DNA from 4 places in the Aquabacterium olei genome. Region 4 is predicted to be linked to each of the others. Evidence: predicted binding sites of a transcription regulator. Region 4 holds the regulator's gene; each other region holds the start of a gene.
What was found. The regulator FNR, encoded in region 4, switches genes on or off when oxygen is low (the NO sensors DNR and NnrR bind a similar motif). The targets are predictions, from matches to a motif close to TTGATNNNNATCAA.
Positions count from the first base shown of each region.

Region 1: the regulator FNR is predicted to act here: its motif matches at 1,256-1,269, upstream of DEH84_RS18345 (ribonucleoside triphosphate reductase).
Region 2: the regulator FNR is predicted to act here: its motif matches at 1,047-1,060, upstream of DEH84_RS15460 (FeoA family protein).
Region 3: the regulator FNR is predicted to act here: its motif matches at 769-782, upstream of DEH84_RS05890 (DUF3079 domain-containing protein).

Region 1 is NZ_CP029211.1:221,037-223,234, forward strand. It holds gene DEH84_RS18345 (ribonucleoside triphosphate reductase) at 1-1,177, opposite strand, end outside; gene DEH84_RS18350 (GreA/GreB family elongation factor) at 1,327-1,809, opposite strand; gene DEH84_RS18355 (M16 family metallopeptidase) at 1,831-2,198, opposite strand, start outside.
Region 2 is NZ_CP029210.1:3,428,496-3,430,693, reverse strand. It holds gene feoB (ferrous iron transport protein B) at 1-644, opposite strand, end outside; gene DEH84_RS15460 (FeoA family protein) at 696-1,001, opposite strand; gene DEH84_RS15455 (division/cell wall cluster transcriptional repressor MraZ) at 1,378-1,761, shown strand; gene rsmH (16S rRNA (cytosine(1402)-N(4))-methyltransferase RsmH) at 1,770-2,198, shown strand, end outside.
Region 3 is NZ_CP029210.1:1,315,466-1,317,663, reverse strand. It holds gene hmpA (NO-inducible flavohemoprotein) at 1-685, opposite strand, end outside; gene DEH84_RS05890 (DUF3079 domain-containing protein) at 797-1,024, shown strand; gene DEH84_RS05885 (FAD:protein FMN transferase) at 1,039-2,055, opposite strand; gene DEH84_RS05880 (c-type cytochrome) at 2,061-2,198, opposite strand, start outside.
Region 4 is NZ_CP029210.1:1,461,173-1,463,370, reverse strand. It holds gene hemN (oxygen-independent coproporphyrinogen III oxidase) at 1-745, opposite strand, end outside; gene fnr (fumarate/nitrate reduction transcriptional regulator Fnr) at 952-1,668, shown strand; gene DEH84_RS06535 (hypothetical protein) at 1,746-2,036, opposite strand; gene DEH84_RS06530 (nitrogen fixation protein FixH) at 2,130-2,198, opposite strand, start outside.

The sequences.
Region 1 (2,198 bases), on a different replicon from region 4:
TGCGCAGCGTGCCCAGGTAGCGCTTGGTGTAGGGAAAGAGCCCGGCATCCATGTGCTCCTGGATGACCTTGCGCTTGATCTCCAGGCTGCGCCCGGCCAGATCGAGCAGCGCGTCGGTGCGGGCCAGCAGCGCGGCCTCGTCGCCCGCATGCAGGTAGCCCAGCCGCGCGCAGTTGAGCGTGACCACACCGAGCGATCCCGTCTGCTCGGCCGACCCGAACAGCCCGTTGCCGCGCTTGAGCAGCTCGCGCAGATCCAGCTGCAGGCGGCAGCACATCGAGCGGATCATGTGCGGCTGCAATTCGGAGTTGAGGAAGTTCTGGAAGTAAGGCAGGCCGTACTTGGCCGTCATCTCGAACAGCCGCTGCGTGTTCGGATGGTCCCAGTTGAAATCCTTGGTGATGTTGTAGGTGGGGATGGGAAAGGTGAACGCCCGGCCCTTGGCATCGCCCGTCATCATCACGTCGATGTAGGCCTGGTTGATCATGTCCATCTCGGCCTGCAGCTCGCCATAGCTGAACGGCATCTCGACGCCACCAATCACGGGCACCTGCTCGCGCAGGTCTTCGGGGCAGGTCCAGTCGAACGTCAGGTTGGTGAAAGGCGTCTGCGTGCCCCAGCGCGAGGGCACGTTGAGGTTGTAGATCAGCTCCTGGATGCACTGGCGCACTTGTGCATAGTCGAGTGCGTCCTTGCGGATGAAGGGCGCGAGGTAGGTGTCGAAGGAGCTGAAGGCCTGGGCCCCGGCCCATTCGTTCTGCAGCGTGCCCAGGAAGTTGACGATCTGGCCCACCGCCGACGACAGGTGCTTGGGCGGGCCGGCCTCGACCTTGCCCGGCACCCCATTGAGGCCCTCGTGCAGCAGCGTGCGCAGCGACCAGCCGGCGCAGTAGCCCGAGAGCATGTCGAGGTCATGGATGTGGACGTCTGCCTCGCGGTGGGCCTGCCCGATCTCGGCCGGGTACACGTGGCTGAGCCAGTAGTTCGCAATCACCTTGCCCGACACGTTGAGGATCAGCCCGCCCAGCGAATAGCCCTGGTTGGCGTTGGCGTGGATGCGCCAGTCCTGGCGATCGAGGTATTCGTTGACCGAGCGCTCCACATCCACGGCGATCCGCCGGTCTGGGGGCGGGATCTCGGCCCGGGAAGAGGTCGCGGCGGTCACAGGCGCGGTCATGTCGTCTCCACTACATCTAGTGTCCGGGACCACCCCGGAACGCTATCGGTAGTGTTCTGACCTCTGAACAAGAGGGTTTTGACGGGCGTCAAACGCGGGCGGCGGATCACCGAGCGAGGCCGCAAGGTGACCGCGGTCTCGGTAGACCGTCAATCAACCCGCAGCACCTCGAACTGCTGTCGGATCTGAGCCACCTCGAGCGACACTTCGTCCCCCTCGCACTTGCCCAGCATGGCGCTGCCCAGAGGGGATGCGCCGCTGATGACCTGAACGAGCTGCGCACCGCTGACCAGCTGCATGCTGCCCCCATCCGGGCCGAGAAAGAGGTGTTGCTGCTTGTCGTCGGCGTCGACCAGACACACCAACGCGCCAAGCTGGATGCCTTGGCTGGCATCGTAGGGGCGCGGACGGAACTGGCGCCAATGGGCGATCGCCTGGCGGATGGCCTCGGCGCGACGGGCCTGGCCGGTGGCCAGGTAGGCGGCCTCGAGCCCCAAGGTGTCGTACTTGTTCTCGGCGATGTTCTCTTCGTGCGTCGCCGTTTCATGGGCCGTCCGCGCTGCCTGTTCGACCTGAAGCAAGTCGTCGGCGAGCCGTTCCAGCACCTGCTGCTGCAGCAAGAGTTTGTCCATGATGAAAGACTTCGAACTCGCCTACGGTTTCTGAAGGACGCTGGCGGCCAGACAGCCCGCCAGGTGCCGCGCAGACTTGGCGCTGACGCCCTTGCCGGTGATCGACAGCGCCGGGGGATGGGCGAGCATCCGCACAAAGACGTCCCGCACTTCTTCTGCGCGGATGTCGTCGATCAGGGCCATGGTCTCGGCCAGCAGCGTCACGCTCCCGCTGGCCCAGAGTTCTTCGACGGCCCGCTCCATCGTCGCAAAGGGTCGCTCACTGGCGCGCACGTACGAGACGGTCAACTGGTTTTTCGCGCGCTCCAGATGGACCGGGTCGATTCGGGTCGTCTGGGCATGCAGCAGCTCGCCCGTCGCCTGAACCAGCGCCTCGATCTTGTCCGGGG
Region 2 (2,198 bases), 1.9 Mb from region 4:
GTGTGGACGCAATCGGCCAGCAACTGCCCGACGCGCTGGTGGGTCTGCTCGACCGGGGTCTCGGCGATGCGGCCCATGGGGCGCGGTGCGGCAGGCGGCTGCAGGCGGGCCCAGTCCAGTGCATCCAGCTGATTCAGCAGGGCCTGCTCGCCCCCGGCGCGCACGGCCACGGCCTCCACCACCGGGATGCCCAAGCCCTGTTGCAGGCGGGCGGTGTCGATGCGGATGCCGCGGCGCGTGGCCTCGTCCATCATGTTGATGACCAGCACCATGGGCACGCCCAGGGTCTGGAGTTCGAGCACCATGCGCAGGTTCAGGCGCAGGTTGGTGGCATCGACCACGCACACCAGGCCCACCGGGGCCGATTCGCCTTCGCGCACGCCGGCGATCACATCCCGGGTGATGGCTTCATCGGGGGTGGCGGCCAGCAGGCTGTAGGCACCGGGCAGGTCGAGCAGGCGCCAGGTCTGGCCCCGGGGCGAGATGAACTGGCCTTCCTTGCGCTCGACCGTCACACCGGCGTAGTTGCCGACCTTCTGGCGCGCGCCGGTGAGGCGGTTGAACAGCGCGGTCTTGCCGCAGTTGGGGTTGCCGACCAGGGCGATGAGCGGGGTCGGGGACGCGGTGGGGGCCGCTGCCGCCATGAATGAAGCTCCTGCGTACTGCGCGCTGAGGGGATCGGTGAGGGCGCCGCGTCAGGCGGACACGACCTCGATGAGGGAGGATTCGAGGCGGCGCATGGCGAAGGTACTGGTGCCCACGCGCACCGCCAGCGGGCCGCGCCCGGCAAAGACGCGGCGCAGGACCTGCACCCGCTCACCCGGCACGAAACCCAGTTCCATGAGCCGGCGCTTGAGTGCGCCCCCGTCGTGCCGCGCACAGTGCACCTCGCGGATGGTGGCCACCGTGCGGACCGGCAACTGGTCCAGCGTGAGACCCGTGTCGGGGTGCGCCGAGGGGGCAGGCATGCGGCCGAGGTGGGGGGCGTGGGCGACGGTCATGGCCCATTCTAGGTTCAAATGCGAACCATTCGCAATTCACGGGGCTTGATCCGCATCAGGCTGAACCGATGTTGCCGGACCCGCTCACGTCGGGGGCGGACCGCCGAACCCGGGGAGCACACCCCTGCGAGGGGCAATTGCTCATCCAGCGCTTGCAGACCAATTTGCATGTCCTTGATTTTGAAGGACTTTTTTTTCGACCCGGCGTCCGAAAAACACGCGTAAGTCTTTGATTTCATTGGCGTTTTTTTTGTTTCATCCCTTGTTCCAGGGGTGTGGATCGAGTAAAGTGGGATGAAGTGCACTTTTGTGGGGTTTTGTGGTGAATGTGGTCTTTCAGGGGGCTTCAGCGTTGTCGCTGGACGCGAAGGGGCGGATGGCCGTCCCTGCGCGCCATCGTGACGCCCTGTCCGCCCTGTGCAGCGGCCAGCTCACCATCACCAAGAACCCCGACGGCTGTCTGATGGTCTTCCCGCGTCCGGCGTGGGAGGCCTTCCGCGACAAGGTCGCCGCGCTGCCCATGTCGGCGGCGGGCTGGAAGCGGATCTTTCTGGGCAACGCCATGGACGTCGAGGTCGACAGCGCCGCGCGCGTGCTGATCTCACCCGAGCTGCGTGCCGCCGCCGGCATCACGAAGGATGTGATGCTGCTGGGCATGGGCAGCCACTTCGAGCTGTGGGATGCGGACCGCTACGCCGCGCATGAAGCCGAGGTCATGGCCCAGCCCATGCCCGATGCGCTCCAGGACTTCACCTTCTGACCGCCGCCATGACCACGGGGAGCGCCACCTGGACGCACCGCACCGTGCTGCTGCACGAGGCGGTTGAAGGCCTTTGGGATGCCGAGACCGGCCCGCAGCCGGAGGGCGTCTATGTGGATGCCACCTTCGGCCGTGGCGGCCACTCGCGTCTGCTGCTGTCGAAGCTGGGCCCGCAGGCCCGGCTGCTGGCGCTGGACCGCGACCTGGACGCCATCGCCCACGCCACCCAGGGGCCGGACGCCATCACCGACCCCCGCTTCACCATCGTGCACGCGCCGTTCTCGTCGTGGGCCGAGGTGGTGGCGCAGCAGGGCCTCGGTCCGGTGGCCGGCCTGCTGATGGACATCGGCGTGTCGTCGCCGCAGATCGACAACCCCGCGCGCGGGTTCAGCTTCCGCTTCGATGCGCCGCTGGACATGCGCATGGACACCACGCAG
Region 3 (2,198 bases), 150 kb from region 4:
GATCGCGTTCACGCTTGACCGAGATGCGCAGGTGGTCTTGCCCGGGGGCGCACGACAGGCTGTACTGGCGCGGCTGGCGATAACCCAGCTCGGGCACCACGACGCGAACGGAAACGTACTGCCCCGCGCGGTAGTGCGGGACCTTGCCGCCGTCGGCCGGCGCCAGTTCGAACGAGGTGATCTCTTCGCTTTCCGGCTGCTTGCGACGGATGCGGAAGGTTCGCCACCCGGTCCAGCCGCCCTCGCGCGTGGCCGATTCGTCGTACAGCGCACGCTCCATGCCGACCATCATGTCGGCCAGCTGGCCGTAAGCCGCGGCCCAGGCGTCGATCAGTTCCGGGGTGGCCGCCTCGCCGAGCACTTCGGCGATGGATGCCAGCAGATGGCGGCCCACGATGGCGTAGTGCTCGCTCCGGATGCCGAGGCTGACGTGCTTGGCCGCCACCCGCTCGAGCACAGGCACCAGCACACCGGGGTTGTCGATGTGCTGGGCATAGGCGGCCACGGCCATGGCCAGCGCCTGCTGTTGCGCCCCATTGCGCTGGTGCCCCTGGTTGAACACCTCGCGCAGTTCAGGGTTGTGCTGGAACATGCGCGCATAGAAGTGGGTGGTGAGGGCCACCCCGTGCTCCTGGAGCACGGGGGCGGTGGCCTTGACGAGGGTTCGGGTGGTCTCTGGCAACATCGTGAGGGATCCTTTCTTGAAGATGCATTATGCATGCATGTTCAAAAAAGGGCTGACACCCCTATGCCGTGAAGGGTCCGAGGCTGACGCGCATCAAAACCATGCTGCCCGATGGAGCGGGACACTGAGGACGTGCGCAAACGCTTTCCCATCAATCCCCCCCACCCCGAGCGAGTGTGCTGGGGCTGCGACAGATACTGCCCTGCGGGCTCGATGGCCTGCGGGAATGGCTCGGATCGCACGGCCCATCCGGCGGAGCTGTTCGGGCCGGACTGGGACACATGGTCACCGCCGCAGGAAGGCGAGGCCCTGGCCCCCAAGGCGCAGGGCGAGCACTGAGAACGTGCGCTGGATCAGGCGTTGAGCCACCGCGCCATGCCGGCGGTGTGCCAGCGTGTGCGATTGCGCTCGAACATCAGGACGTCTGCCCGGCCCTGAAGGTCGCGCAGGATTGCCGCACGTTGTGCCGGGTTGGCCGCCATGAGGGCCGCGCCACGGCCATTGACGGCAGCCCCATCGCGGGCCACCAGAACCACGCCGTGCGGCCCTTGTGTCGGCATGCCGGTTCGGGCATCGAGGATGTGGTGATAGCGCTGCCCGCCACGCTCGAAGCACCGCTCGTAGTCCCCCGATGAGACCACCACGCCGTCGCGCAGCGTGACCACACCGGCGATTCGCTCGGGCGCGTGCGCGTCCCGGATGCCCACACGCCAGTCACGCCCCTGCCACCGCCCGGCGGTGATCACATCCCCTCCGCCGTTGATCTGCGCGTTCTGCACACCGTGCAGGCGCAGCACGGTCATGCCGGCCTGGAGGATGGGCAACTTGGCGATGCCGCCAAGGTCGAGCAGCATGTGCGGCCGACGCAGGAAGGCCGTGCCATGGTCGGTGTCGAGCACCACGTCGCGGTGGTCGACCAGCGAGCGCGCTTGCGCGAGCTCCGCACGCGTCGGCATGGCGGCCTGCGCTGCGTCGAAGCGCCAGCCGGCGTACGCCCCCACCGTGATGTCGAAGGCCCCGCCACTGACGCGGGACAGCGACCGGGCTTCGTTCAGCACATGCATCACGTCGGGCGTGATGCGGACTGGCGTGCGACCGGCATGCCGTTGCAGCACAGCGACCACACTGTCGGGCTCGTAACGACTGAGGTTGCCCACCAGGCGCCCCATCTCTGCCCACGCTGCCTGCATCGCGTTCTCACGCAAGGCGGCATCGTGGTGCTGCACGGTGATGTCGACCCGGGTGCCCATCATCGTGCGGCTGTCGTGGCTGGCAGCGCTGTGCGCCGAAGCCACGCGGGCGCCACAGAGCGGAATCAGCAGCGTCGCGCCCAGCCACTGCCTGCGCGTCAGACCAAGCTGTGCAGCCATGGCATTCAGCGCGACTGCGCCACCATGTAGTCAACCGCGGCCTTGACCTCTTCGTCCTTCAACGCGGGGCTTCCCCCCCGCGGCGGCATCATGCCCTTCGCCCCCGTGAAGCCTTCAAGGGCGTGCTGGTAAAGCGCGCCTTC
Region 4 (2,198 bases):
CACGGTCCGGACGGAGCCCGATCACCTGGTCCAGCGTGTGTGCAAAGCGCTCGGGCGTCTGCTTGGGCAGACCGTAGATCAGATCCATGTTGATGGAATCGAATCCCTCGGCGCGGGCCGCTTTCATCAGCTCGGCCACCATTTCATAGGGCTGGACCCGGTGGATGGCCTGCTGAACCAGCGGATCGAAGTCCTGAACACCAAGGCTCAAGCGGTTGAAACCCATGGCCGCCAGGCGCTTGAGTCGCGCGGCATCCACGGTGCGAGGGTCGACTTCGATGGCGTACTCGCCGCCCGGCACGAAACGGAAGGCGTCCTGCAGCATGGTGAGCAGGCCTTCCAGCTCGTCATCGCTGAGGAAGGTGGGGCTGCCGCCACCCAGGTGCAACTGCGACACGGCCTGACCGCGGCCAATCTGGTTGATCACCAATTGAACCTCGGAGCGAAGCGCTTCCAGGTACTCGGTGGCCCGACCATGGTGGCGCGTGATCACTTTGTTGCAGGCGCAGTAGTAGCAGACCGACTCGCAGAACGGGATGTGGACATACAGCGACAGCGGCACGGCACCGCCCGCCATGGCCCCCGCCCCTTCGCTGCGCTGGACGAGCGCCTGGCGGTGCTGGGTCGGCCCGAAGGCCTCCACAAACCGATCGGCCGTCGGGTACGAGGTGTAGCGTGGTCCGGACACGTCAAGTCGAGTCAGCACCTCGCTCGAGATGATGGGGGCGGGTTGAATGGTTATCATGGCCTGGTCGCTCATATACGGAGTCTGTGCCAAACTGGCAGTGCTGCGGGTTGATCTGCCTCAACCTCGAGTCCGGGGATCGGGCAACAATCAGGAAGACCTTGAGGTTCCTCATGTTGAATAACACCATCCCCGTCCTGGACCAGAGCAACACCGACGCATGCCGCTCTTCGAGCAAGGGCTCCACCAACGGTTCGTCGTGTGCAATGAAATACGAAGCATTCAAAGTTGCCTGCTCCAGCTGCAATCTGCGTGAGCTGTGCCTCCCTGTGGGGCTCAGCCAGCCGCAGCTGAGCCATCTGGACTCGCTCGTGGCCACGCGCAAGACCGTCAAGCGGGGCGACGCGTTGTTCCACACGGGCGATGCCTTCCGATCGGTCTATGCGGTGCGCACCGGCTTTTTCAAGACCCGCATCTCCTCCGAGGATGGGCGCGATCAGGTCACCGGCTTCCAGATGGCCGGCGAGTTGCTGGGCCTGGACGGTATCAGCACCGACCGCCATGCCTGTGACGCCATTGCGCTGGAAGATTCTCAGGTCTGCGTGATCCCGTATGCGCAGCTGGAAGACCTGTCGCGCGAGTTCTCGGATCTGCAGCACCAGTTCCACAAGATCATGAGCCGCGAAATCGTGCGTGACCACGGCGTCATGCTGCTGCTGGGCAGCATGCGCGCCGAAGAGCGGCTGGCCGCCTTCCTGCTCAACCTGACGCAGCGCCTGCATGCGCGTGGTTTTTCAGCCTCGGCGCTGGTGCTCCGCATGACGCGGGAAGAGATTGGCAGCTACTTGGGCCTCAAGCTCGAAACCGTGAGCCGCACGTTCTCGAAGTTTCAGGACGAAGGCCTGCTTGAGGTCAAGCAGCGCGACATCCGCATCACCGACGAAGCAGGCCTGCGCGCACTGGTCAACAGCGTGCGGTGCTGATTCCGCATCCCTGATGTGCCTTTGAATAAACCCGCCGCTGGCGGGTTTTTACTTTCGGCGGGGCGAAGCAGCAGAAGTCAGGGACGCGCTGCAGCGTGCCCATGGCGAGACCGCCGAACGCGCCGCTCGATCCGTCTGGCCCCGACCTCGTCATGGCGCATCAGCCAGTGCGACGCCGCCGTAGCCAGGGCAATCAAGGCCCAGAAGGCGAGGAACGTCAGGCTGTAGACGGTGTCGGCATCCGGATACCAGCTGCCGATCTGCAGCATGCCGGGATCCACCCAGGCAAACACCAGCATCTCCAGCAGCCCGGCGACCAAGAACGCGGGCCAGAGGATCTGGGCAGCGTGCAAGCTACGCTGTGTCATGCGGCACTCCTCTCACAGGAATAGGGACACGACCTGATGTTCCGCCAGTCGGGCGGGCTTGCCTGCGGGATTTACCCGCAGGCGGGGGCGCACTCAGCGCTCCGCGGGCTGGGTGCTGCCTTCAGCCGCATGGTTGCGCGCCTTCACCGCGGGCAACTCGTT